Bosea vaviloviae: one gene and its partner. The protein of the gene in region 1 binds, or shares a complex with, the protein of each later gene. Links are inferred from orthologs where the notes say so. Each region holds a gene or a part of one and is shown in the gene's direction. Other genes may lie near its edges.

Evidence for each region.
Region 2: the proteins of mfd (region 1) and uvrA are in contact, whole or in part, in a crystal structure (PDB 4DFC), measured with the Escherichia coli proteins. The link is inferred for Bosea vaviloviae from one-to-one orthologs.

Annotation. Positions count from the first base shown.
Region 1 is NZ_CP017147.1:4,382,044-4,387,147, reverse strand. Bases 415-4,546 are described here. They hold mfd (transcription-repair coupling factor), read left to right. Parts: upstream 415-797; coding sequence 798-4,346; downstream 4,347-4,546. Other genes in these bases: BHK69_RS20035 (AMP-binding protein), read right to left, coding at 4,362-4,546; BHK69_RS20045 (FAD assembly factor SdhE), read left to right, coding at 415-662. Outside these bases: ATP-dependent DNA helicase RecG, read right to left, coding at 1-207; more of BHK69_RS20045, read left to right, coding at 366-414; more of BHK69_RS20035, read right to left, coding at 4,547-5,104. UniProt on the Escherichia coli protein: Couples transcription and DNA repair by recognizing RNA polymerase (RNAP) stalled at DNA lesions. Mediates ATP-dependent release of RNAP and its truncated transcript from the DNA, and recruitment of nucleotide excision repair machinery to the damaged site.
Region 2 is NZ_CP017147.1:4,818,356-4,822,213, forward strand. Bases 369-3,858 are described here. They hold uvrA (excinuclease ABC subunit UvrA), read left to right. Parts: upstream 369-691; coding sequence 692-3,658; downstream 3,659-3,858. Other genes in these bases: BHK69_RS22055 (methyl-accepting chemotaxis protein), read right to left, coding at 369-407. Also shown: more of BHK69_RS22055, read right to left, coding at 1-368. UniProt on the Escherichia coli protein: The UvrABC repair system catalyzes the recognition and processing of DNA lesions. UvrA is an ATPase and a DNA-binding protein. A damage recognition complex composed of 2 UvrA and 2 UvrB subunits scans DNA for abnormalities.

The DNA of each region.
Region 1 (5,104 bases):
CGCGACATCGCCGATCGGCGCATCGGCGATCGAGGCGCTCGGCCGCCGGTCGATCGCACCGGTCGGCATGCGAAACAGCAGGTCGATGACGCGCGCAGGGCGCGTCTCGTCGCCGAGGAGTTTGTCCAGCAGCTTGCCGAGCTTGGGGCCGACGCCCGGCAGCGTCGTCACGGGGGCGAACAGCGGGTCGAGAAGGGATGGGCGCAAGCGGCTACTCGGGGCATGTCAGGAGTGCGAAGATCTTCGGTGTTCTGCCGCTGACTTCGCCGGGTCGCAACGCTATATAGCGCGCGACGGCAGGCTCCGCGACGGGGCCGGCCCGATCGTCATTGCATCGTTCCAGATTTCTTGCCCGAGGTTTTCACATGAGTGGCTCGACGAGGACCAGCGCCGATCTCGACCCGCGCCGGCGAAAGATCCTGTTTCGCGCCTGGCATCGCGGCATGCGCGAGACCGATCTGATCATGGGCCGCTTCGCCGACGCCGAGATCGACAAGCTGAGCGACGCCGAACTCGATCTGTTCGAGCAGTTGATCGAAGTGCTCGACCGCGACTTGTTGTCATGGATAACGGGCGAGGCCGAGGTTCCCGCAAATTACGACACCGACGTGTTCCGGCGACTGAAGGCGTTTCATCACCACGGCAAGCCGATTCATGTGTGAGACGATGAGGCGCGTGCCCGCGCGCTCGTCCTGGTCGGGCTTGACCCGACCATCTCTGAAACCAGTGGCCCGTTGCCCCGAGATCCTCGGGACAAGCCCGAGAATGACGCTTTCCACGAGAATGACGCTTTCCATATGAGCATCCCGCCTCCCGCCCAACTCGCCAAACTCCAGAGCGACCGCATTCTCGATGCGCTGAATCGCGGCGACAAGCCGACGCTCGCCAGCGTTCCGGATGGATTCGACGCCGTCATCCTGGCCGATCTCGTGCGCGCCCGGGCGAAGAAGGCCGAGGGCGCGGCCATGCTCGTCTTCATTGCGCGTGAAGGCCAGCGCCTGCAGGTGCTTGAGAACGCCTTGCAATTCGTTGCGCCCGATCTCGAGGTGATGTCCTTCCCGGCCTGGGATTGCCAGCCCTATGACCGCGTCTCGCCGGCTCCCTCGATCGTCGCGCATCGCATGACGACGCTGTCGCGGCTCGCCAAGACGAAGTCCGGCGACAAGCCGCGCCTGCTGTTGACCACGGTCAACGCGGCGCTCCAGCGCGTGCCGGCCTTCAGCAAGGTCGCCTCCGAGAGCTTCTCGGCCGCGCCGGGCAATATGGTCGATACCGAGCAGCTCGCGCGCTGGCTCGACATGAACGGCTATTTGCGCACCTCGACCGTGCGCGAGACCGGCGAGTTCGCCGTGCGCGGCGGCATCGTCGATCTCTTCCCGCCGGGCATGCCGGCGCCGATCCGGCTCGATTTCTTCGGCGATACGCTGGAATCGATCCGCACCTTCGATCCCGAGACGCAGCGCACCACCGGGCAATTGCGTGGGCTCGACCTCGTGCCGATGTCCGAGGCGCAGATGACCAGCGAAAGCATCAAGCGCTTCCGCCAGAGCTACATCACGACCTTCGGCACGCCTGGCCGCGACGACACGCTCTATGAAGCGGTCAGCGAAGGCCGTCGCCCGGCCGGGCTCGAACATTGGCTGCCGCTGCTGGCCGACAAGCTCGACACGCTCTTCGCCTATCTGCCCGATGTCCCGCTGGTGCTCGATGCCCAGGCCGATGACGCCGTCGGCGAGCGCATCAGCCTGATCAAGGACTATTACGACGCCCGCAAGGCGGCGATGGACCAGCCAAGCGCCGGCGGGGCGCCCTATAAGCCGCTGCTGCCGAACGCGCTCTATCTCTCGCCGGCGGAATGGCGCGGTATCGTCGACCAGGCGGGTGTCGCCGCGTTGACGCCGTTCCAATTGCCCGACAGCGACGGCAAGCTGATCGTCGATCTCGGTGCGCGTCAGGGCCGCAGTTTCGCTGCTGAGCGCGCCGACAATGCCGGCAGCGTCTTCGATGCAGCCGTCGCCCATGTGAAGGCGCTGCAGGCCGATGGCCGCCGCGTCATCCTCGCCGCCTGGTCGGAAGGCTCGCGCGAGCGCCTGGCGCATGTGCTGGCTGATCACGGCTTGAAGACCGTGCAGATGACGGGTTCGCTGCGCGCCGCCTTCGATCTCAAGCCCGGCACCACGGCGCTGGCTGTCTGGGGCTTCGAGACCGGCTTCGAGGCCGGCAAGCTCGCCGTCATCGGCGAGCAGGATATTCTCGGCGACCGGCTGGTGCGCCCGCGCAAAAAAACGCGTCGGCCGCAGGATTTCATCGCCGAACTGTCATCGCTCAGCCCCGGCGATCTCGTCGTCCATGTCGATCATGGCATCGGCCGCTTCATTGGCCTGCGCACGATCACGGCGGTGGGCGCGCCGCATGACTGCCTCGAAATCCACTATGCAGCGGATTCGAAACTCTTCCTGCCGGTCGAAAACATCGAATTGCTTTCGCGCTACGGCTCGGAGGATACCGATGTTCCGCTCGACCGTCTCGGCGGTGGCGGTTGGCAGGCGCGCAAGGCCAAGCTGAAGCAGCGCATCCGCGAGATGGCGGGCAAGCTGATCGCGATCGCAGCCGCCCGCGCCCTCAAGGAAGCCCCGCGCCTGGTCCCGCAGGAAGGGCTCTATGACGAGTTCTGCGCCCGCTTCCCGTTCGAGGAGACCGAGGATCAGCAGGCCACGATCGATGCCGTTCTCGACGATATGGCCGCGGGGAGGCCGATGGACCGGCTGGTCTGCGGCGATGTGGGCTTCGGCAAGACGGAGGTCGCGCTGCGGGCCGCTTTCGCCTGCGCGCTGAACGGCAAGCAGGTCGCCGTCGTGGTGCCCACCACGCTGCTGGCGCGCCAGCACTACCGCAATTTTGCCGAGCGCTTCAAAGGGCTGCCGATCCATGTCGGCCAGGCCTCGCGCTTCGTGGCCGCGGCCGATCTCAAGGCGGTGAAGGCCGGCATCAAGGACGGCACGATGGATATCGTCGTCGGCACCCATGCGCTGCTGGGAAAGGCGATCGAGTTCAAGGATCTCGGCCTTGTCATCGTCGATGAGGAGCAGCATTTTGGCGTCAACCACAAGGAGCGGCTGAAGGAGTTCCGCGCCGAGGTCCATATGCTGACCCTGACGGCGACGCCGATCCCGCGTACGCTCCAGCTCGCCATGACCGGCGTGCGCGAGCTCTCGATCATCGCGACGCCGCCGGTCGATCGGCTTGCGGTGCGCACCTTCGTGACGCCTTTCGACCCGCTGATCGTGCGTGAGGCGCTGCTGCGCGAGCGCTATCGCGGCGGGCGCAGCTTCTATGTCGTGCCGCGCATCGAGGATATTTCCGACGTCAAGGATTTCCTGGACAAGCAGGTGCCCGAGGCCAAGGTCGGCATCGCCCATGGTCAGATGGCGGCAGGCCAGCTCGAGGATGTCATGACGGCCTTCTATGAGGGTCAGTACGACGTGCTGCTCTCGACCACGATCGTCGAATCGGGCCTCGATATTCCCAACGCCAACACGCTGATCGTCCACCGCGCCGACATGTTCGGCCTCGCCCAGCTTTATCAGCTCAGGGGCCGCGTCGGGCGCTCCAAGGTACGCGCCTATGCGCTCTTCACCATGCCGGTAAACCGCAAGCTGACCGAGCAAGCCGAGCGGCGGCTGAAGGTCCTGCAATCGTTGGACACGCTGGGCGCAGGCTTCCAGCTTGCCAGCCACGATCTGGACATCCGTGGCGCCGGCAATCTGCTCGGCGACGAGCAGTCGGGCCATATCAAGGAAGTCGGCTACGAACTCTACCAGCAGATGCTGGAGGAGGCGGTCGCGGCGCTGAAGTCCGGTGTTGATTTCGAGAGCGCCGCGCAATGGTCGCCGACGATCCAGATCGGCGCGCCGGTGATGATCCCCGAGCACTACGTCACCGACCTGACGCTGCGGCTCACGCTCTACAAGCGCCTCTCGACGCTGGACGACGATGGCGACATCCAGTCCTTCGGCGCGGAATTGGTCGATCGCTTCGGCCCGCTGCCGGACGAGGTGCAGCAGCTTCTGGAAATCGTCGCGATCAAGGCCCTGTGCAAACGCGCCAATGTCGAGAAGGTCGAGGCCGGCCCGAAGGGCATCATCGTCGCCTTCCGCGACAATGAATTCGCCAATCCCGAGGGCCTCGTCGGTTATCTCGCCAAGCAGGGCACATTGGCGAAGGTGCGCCCCGACATGCGTGTGGTCTTCATCGATGATTTCGAGACCGCCGAGCTGCGTCTCAAGGGCACGCGCCGCCTGCTGACGGACCTGGCCCGGATTGCCGAGCGCAAGAAGGCGGCATGAAAGGCGGCTTGACGCTCAGCGCCGGCTGACGTCGATCTCCGCCGCCGAGCGGACATCGATGTCGACGATAGCGAGGTCGGGCCGGTCGAGCGCCGGCAAGGCGCGCCCGTCTCCTGGACGGTGCACCAGGACGACGCTCGCCAGCGAGGGATCGGCGGCCAGCCGCGAGCGCGCCAGCGCGGGCTCCATCGCGCCCGGCAAGACGAGATGCACATTGCGTCCACCCGCGACGCAGGCCTGCAGGTCGCCGAGGCTGAACAGGCCGAGCGGCAGTAATTCGACGCCGGTCAGCAGCGCCATGCCCGGCCCGGTCGCCAAAGCGGCGAGATCGCCGCCGACCAGCGTGGTCACGATCCGCGACGAGGCCAACGGCTTCAGCAGGCGCGATATCTCCAACGACTTTCCGAGCACATCGCGCTCGGAAACCATCAAGGGTCCCGCCAAGCTCAGGGCATTGACGACCTGGAGGGTCGGACGCCCGCCTTGTTCGGGCAGCGGATGCAGGCCGGCGCTCGCCATCAGCGCATCGAGAGGCGCAACGCCGTCGGGGACATCCTGCCCGAAACCGCCCACGAAGCGCGTGCCAAAGGCCCTGACGGCGAGATTGCGCAGCACGATCAGCGGCCGCAGCGGGCCGACGCGGCCGACGCCGAGCGCCATCACTGCGTTGGACGCCTCGATCAGCCCCAGCAATTCGAGCTCGTTGCCGTGCAATGGCAGCATCAGCGGCGACAGGCCGGCGCGCAAGCTGGCGAGGA
Region 2 (3,858 bases), 440 kb from region 1 along the record:
ATTCCTGCCGGCGAGAAACGGTTTTTCCGGGCCAGAACCAGCGCGATCGGCTCGAGCAGACGCATCGCGATCGACAGGCGCGACCGGGCGCCGAGCGACGATTCAATCTCGATATTGCGGAACCTGACGACTGACGCGACGTATTCCTCGTCGAAATTCGCAGCGAACAACACGCTGAAATGGCTCGAAGCACAGGCAACCATTTCGTCCATTCTGGTCGAAATATCCGCCACCTTGTCGGCATGGACGGCCAGAGCCCGTGCGTAATCGAGGTAACACAGCCTCTCGATATTCTTCTCGACAACCGGTTTCAGCCACCGGAGGAGCGACCGTGTCTTATGATCGAGCGCGAACATCGGCAGACGTTTGCCGATCTCATGCCTGACGATTTCGATGAGGGCTGTCACAGGACGGCCAGACGGTTGGATACTGAGGCCGAGACTACGCGGCAATTTCGTTAACGGCTCGTTACGAATCGCGCCGATCGGAAAAGCCGATCGCCCGAACCCTCAGTCATGCAGTGGCCGGCCAGGTCGCGGCGGGGTGACTCGGCACTGCTGACAGGAGCTGTCAGTGGAAGCCACTCCTGTCGGCCACACTGCGTGATAGACATACCGGCCAGCGCAGGCCGGGGCTGGCATGGCCCGGCTTTTGCCCTATCTCTACGCCTTGCCCCCGAACGGACATCACCATGGCCCGCAAGACCTCGCTCGCCGATCAGGCCGCCGCGCTCGAGGATATGTTCGACGCCAACCGCAAGGTCGATTCGCGCGTGATTTCCGTGCGCGGCGCGCGCGAGCATAACCTCAAGAATGTCGACCTCGCGATCCCGCGCGACAAGCTCGTCGTCTTCACCGGCCTGTCGGGCTCGGGCAAGTCGTCGCTCGCCTTCGACACGATCTATGCCGAGGGCCAGCGCCGCTATGTCGAGTCGCTCTCGGCCTATGCCCGCCAGTTCCTCGAGATGATGCAGAAGCCCGATGTCGACCAGATCGACGGGCTCTCGCCGGCGATCTCGATCGAGCAGAAGACGACCTCGAAGAACCCGCGCTCGACGGTCGGCACCGTCACCGAGATCCATGACTATATGCGCCTGCTCTGGGCGCGGGCCGGCATTCCCTATTCGCCTGCCACCGGCCTGCCGATCGAGAGCCAGACCGTCCAGCAGATGGTCGACCGATTGACCGAACTGCCGGAGAAGACGCGCGGCTATCTGCTCGCGCCGGTGGTGCGCGGCCGCAAGGGCGAATACCGCAAGGAAATGGCCGAGTGGCTGAAGCGCGGCTTCCAGCGCGTCAAGGTCAATGGCGAGTTCTTCGAGATCCCCGACGCGCCCGCGCTCGACAAGAAGTTCAAGCACGACATCGACGTGGTGGTCGATCGCATCGTGATCAGGCCCGATCTCGGCGCCCGCCTCGCCGACTCGCTGGAGCAGGCGCTGGAGCTCGCCGACGGCATCGCCGTCTTCGAATATGCCGATGAGAAGGCCGAGAACGGCGAGGCCAGGCGCGTCACCTTCTCCTCGAAATTCGCCTGCCCGGTCTCCGGCTTCACCATCCCCGAGATCGAGCCGCGCCTGTTCTCGTTCAACAACCCCTTCGGCGCCTGCCCGGCCTGCGACGGGCTCGGCCATGAGATGCGCATCGACCCCGAGATGATCGTGCCCGATCACGCAGTCTCCCTGAAAAAGGGTGCGATCGCGCCCTGGGCCAAGTCGACCTCGCCCTATTACGGCCAGACGCTCGAGGCGCTTGCCAAGCATTTCGGCTTCTCGATGACGAAGCCCTGGAGCGAATTGCCGGAGAAGGCGAGGGACTCGATCCTGTTCGGCACCGGCACCGAGCCCGTGCGCTTCGGCTACAACGACGGCCTGCGTGCCTATGAGGTGAAGAAGCCCTTCGAGGGCGTGATCACCAATATGGAGCGGCGCTGGAAGGAGACGGAGTCGGACTGGGCCCGCGAAGAGATCGGCCGCTTCATGTCCGAGACGCCGTGCAAGGCCTGCGACGGCTTCCGCCTCAAGCCCGAGGCGCTGGCGGTGAAGATCGACATGCGCCATATCGGCGAGATCTCGCGGCTTTCGGTCAAGGACGCGCTCGAATGGGTCAGCGCCCTGCCTTCGCGCCTGTCGAAGAAGCAGAACGAGATCGCCCCGCGCATCCTCAAGGAGATCCGCGACCGCCTGACCTTCCTGCTCGATGTCGGGCTGGAATATCTGACGCTCGCCCGCGGCTCCGGCACGCTCTCGGGCGGCGAGAGCCAGCGAATCCGCCTCGCCAGCCAGATCGGCTCCGGCCTCACCGGCGTGCTCTATGTGCTGGACGAGCCCTCGATCGGCCTGCATCAGCGCGATAATGAGCGCCTGCTCGGCACGCTGCGCCGTCTCAGGGACCTCGGCAACACCGTCATCGTCGTCGAGCATGATGAGGACGCGATCCTGACCGCCGATTATGTCGTCGATGTCGGCCCCGGCGCCGGCATCCATGGCGGCGAGATCGTCGCCAAGGGCACGCCGCAGGACATTCTCGACAACCCGGACTCGCTCACCGGCCGATATCTCACCGGCGAGCTCTCGGTCGCGGTGCCCGACAAGCGCCGCAAGGCTATGAAAGGCCGCTCGCTCAAGATTGTCGGCGCGCGCGGCAACAATCTCAAGGATGTCACCGTCGAGATCCCGCTCGGGCTGTTCACCTGCATCACCGGCGTCTCCGGCGGCGGCAAGTCGACGCTCGTCATCGACACGCTCTACAAGGCGGTGGCGCGCAAGCTCAACGGCGCGATCGACCACCCTGCCCCGCATGATCGCATCGAGGGCATCGAGCTGCTCGACAAGGTCATCGACATCGACCAGTCGCCGATCGGCCGCACGCCGCGCTCCAACCCGGCGACCTATACCGGCGCCTTCACGCCGATCCGCGAATGGTTCGCCGGCCTGCCCGAGGCGAAGGCGCGCGGCTATCAGCCCGGCCGCTTCTCATTCAACGTCAAGGGCGGCCGCTGCGAGGCTTGCCAGGGCGACGGCGTCATCAAGATCGAGATGCACTTCCTGCCCGATGTCTACGTCACCTGCGACGTCTGCAAGGGCAAGCGCTACGACCGCGAGACGCTTGAGGTGAAATACCGCGACAAATCGATCGCCGATGTGCTGGACATGTCGGTCGAGGAAGCCAAAATCCTGTTCAAGGCCGTGCCCTCGATCCGCGAGAAGATGGAGACGCTGCACCGCGTCGGGCTCGACTATGTCAAGGTCGGCCAGCAGGCGACGACCCTGTCAGGCGGCGAGGCCCAGCGCGTCAAACTCTCGAAGGAGCTCTCCAAGCGCGCCACCGGCCGCACCCTCTACATTCTGGACGAGCCGACCACCGGCCTGCATTTCCACGATGTCGCCAAGCTGATGGAGGTGCTGCACGAGCTGGTCGAGCAGGGCAATTCCGTGGTGGTGATCGAGCATAACCTCGAAGTCATCAAGACCGCCGACTGGATCATCGACATGGGCCCCGAAGGCGGCGATGGCGGCGGCGAGGTCGTGGCTCAGGGCACGCCGGAGGATGTCGTCCGCATCGGCAAGGGCCACACCGCGCGCTTCCTCAAGGAGGTTCTGGCGCGGCGGCCGATCAAGAAGGGCGTCAAAGCCCAGCAGGTGCAGGCGGCGGAGTGAGGGGGCGGATACGCCAATGACTGACCTCAGGCAACATCCCGAAATGCTGCCGGGTCGGCTTTTGGCCGGCCAAAGGACAAAGGCTCAGCGCAGACCCGCGAATCCTGGACTGGACGAGGCATCGGAGCCTCAGCGCTTTCCCTTCTCCCCTCGCGGGAGAAGGTGGATCGGCGCAGCCGAGACGGATGAGGGGCGCTGTG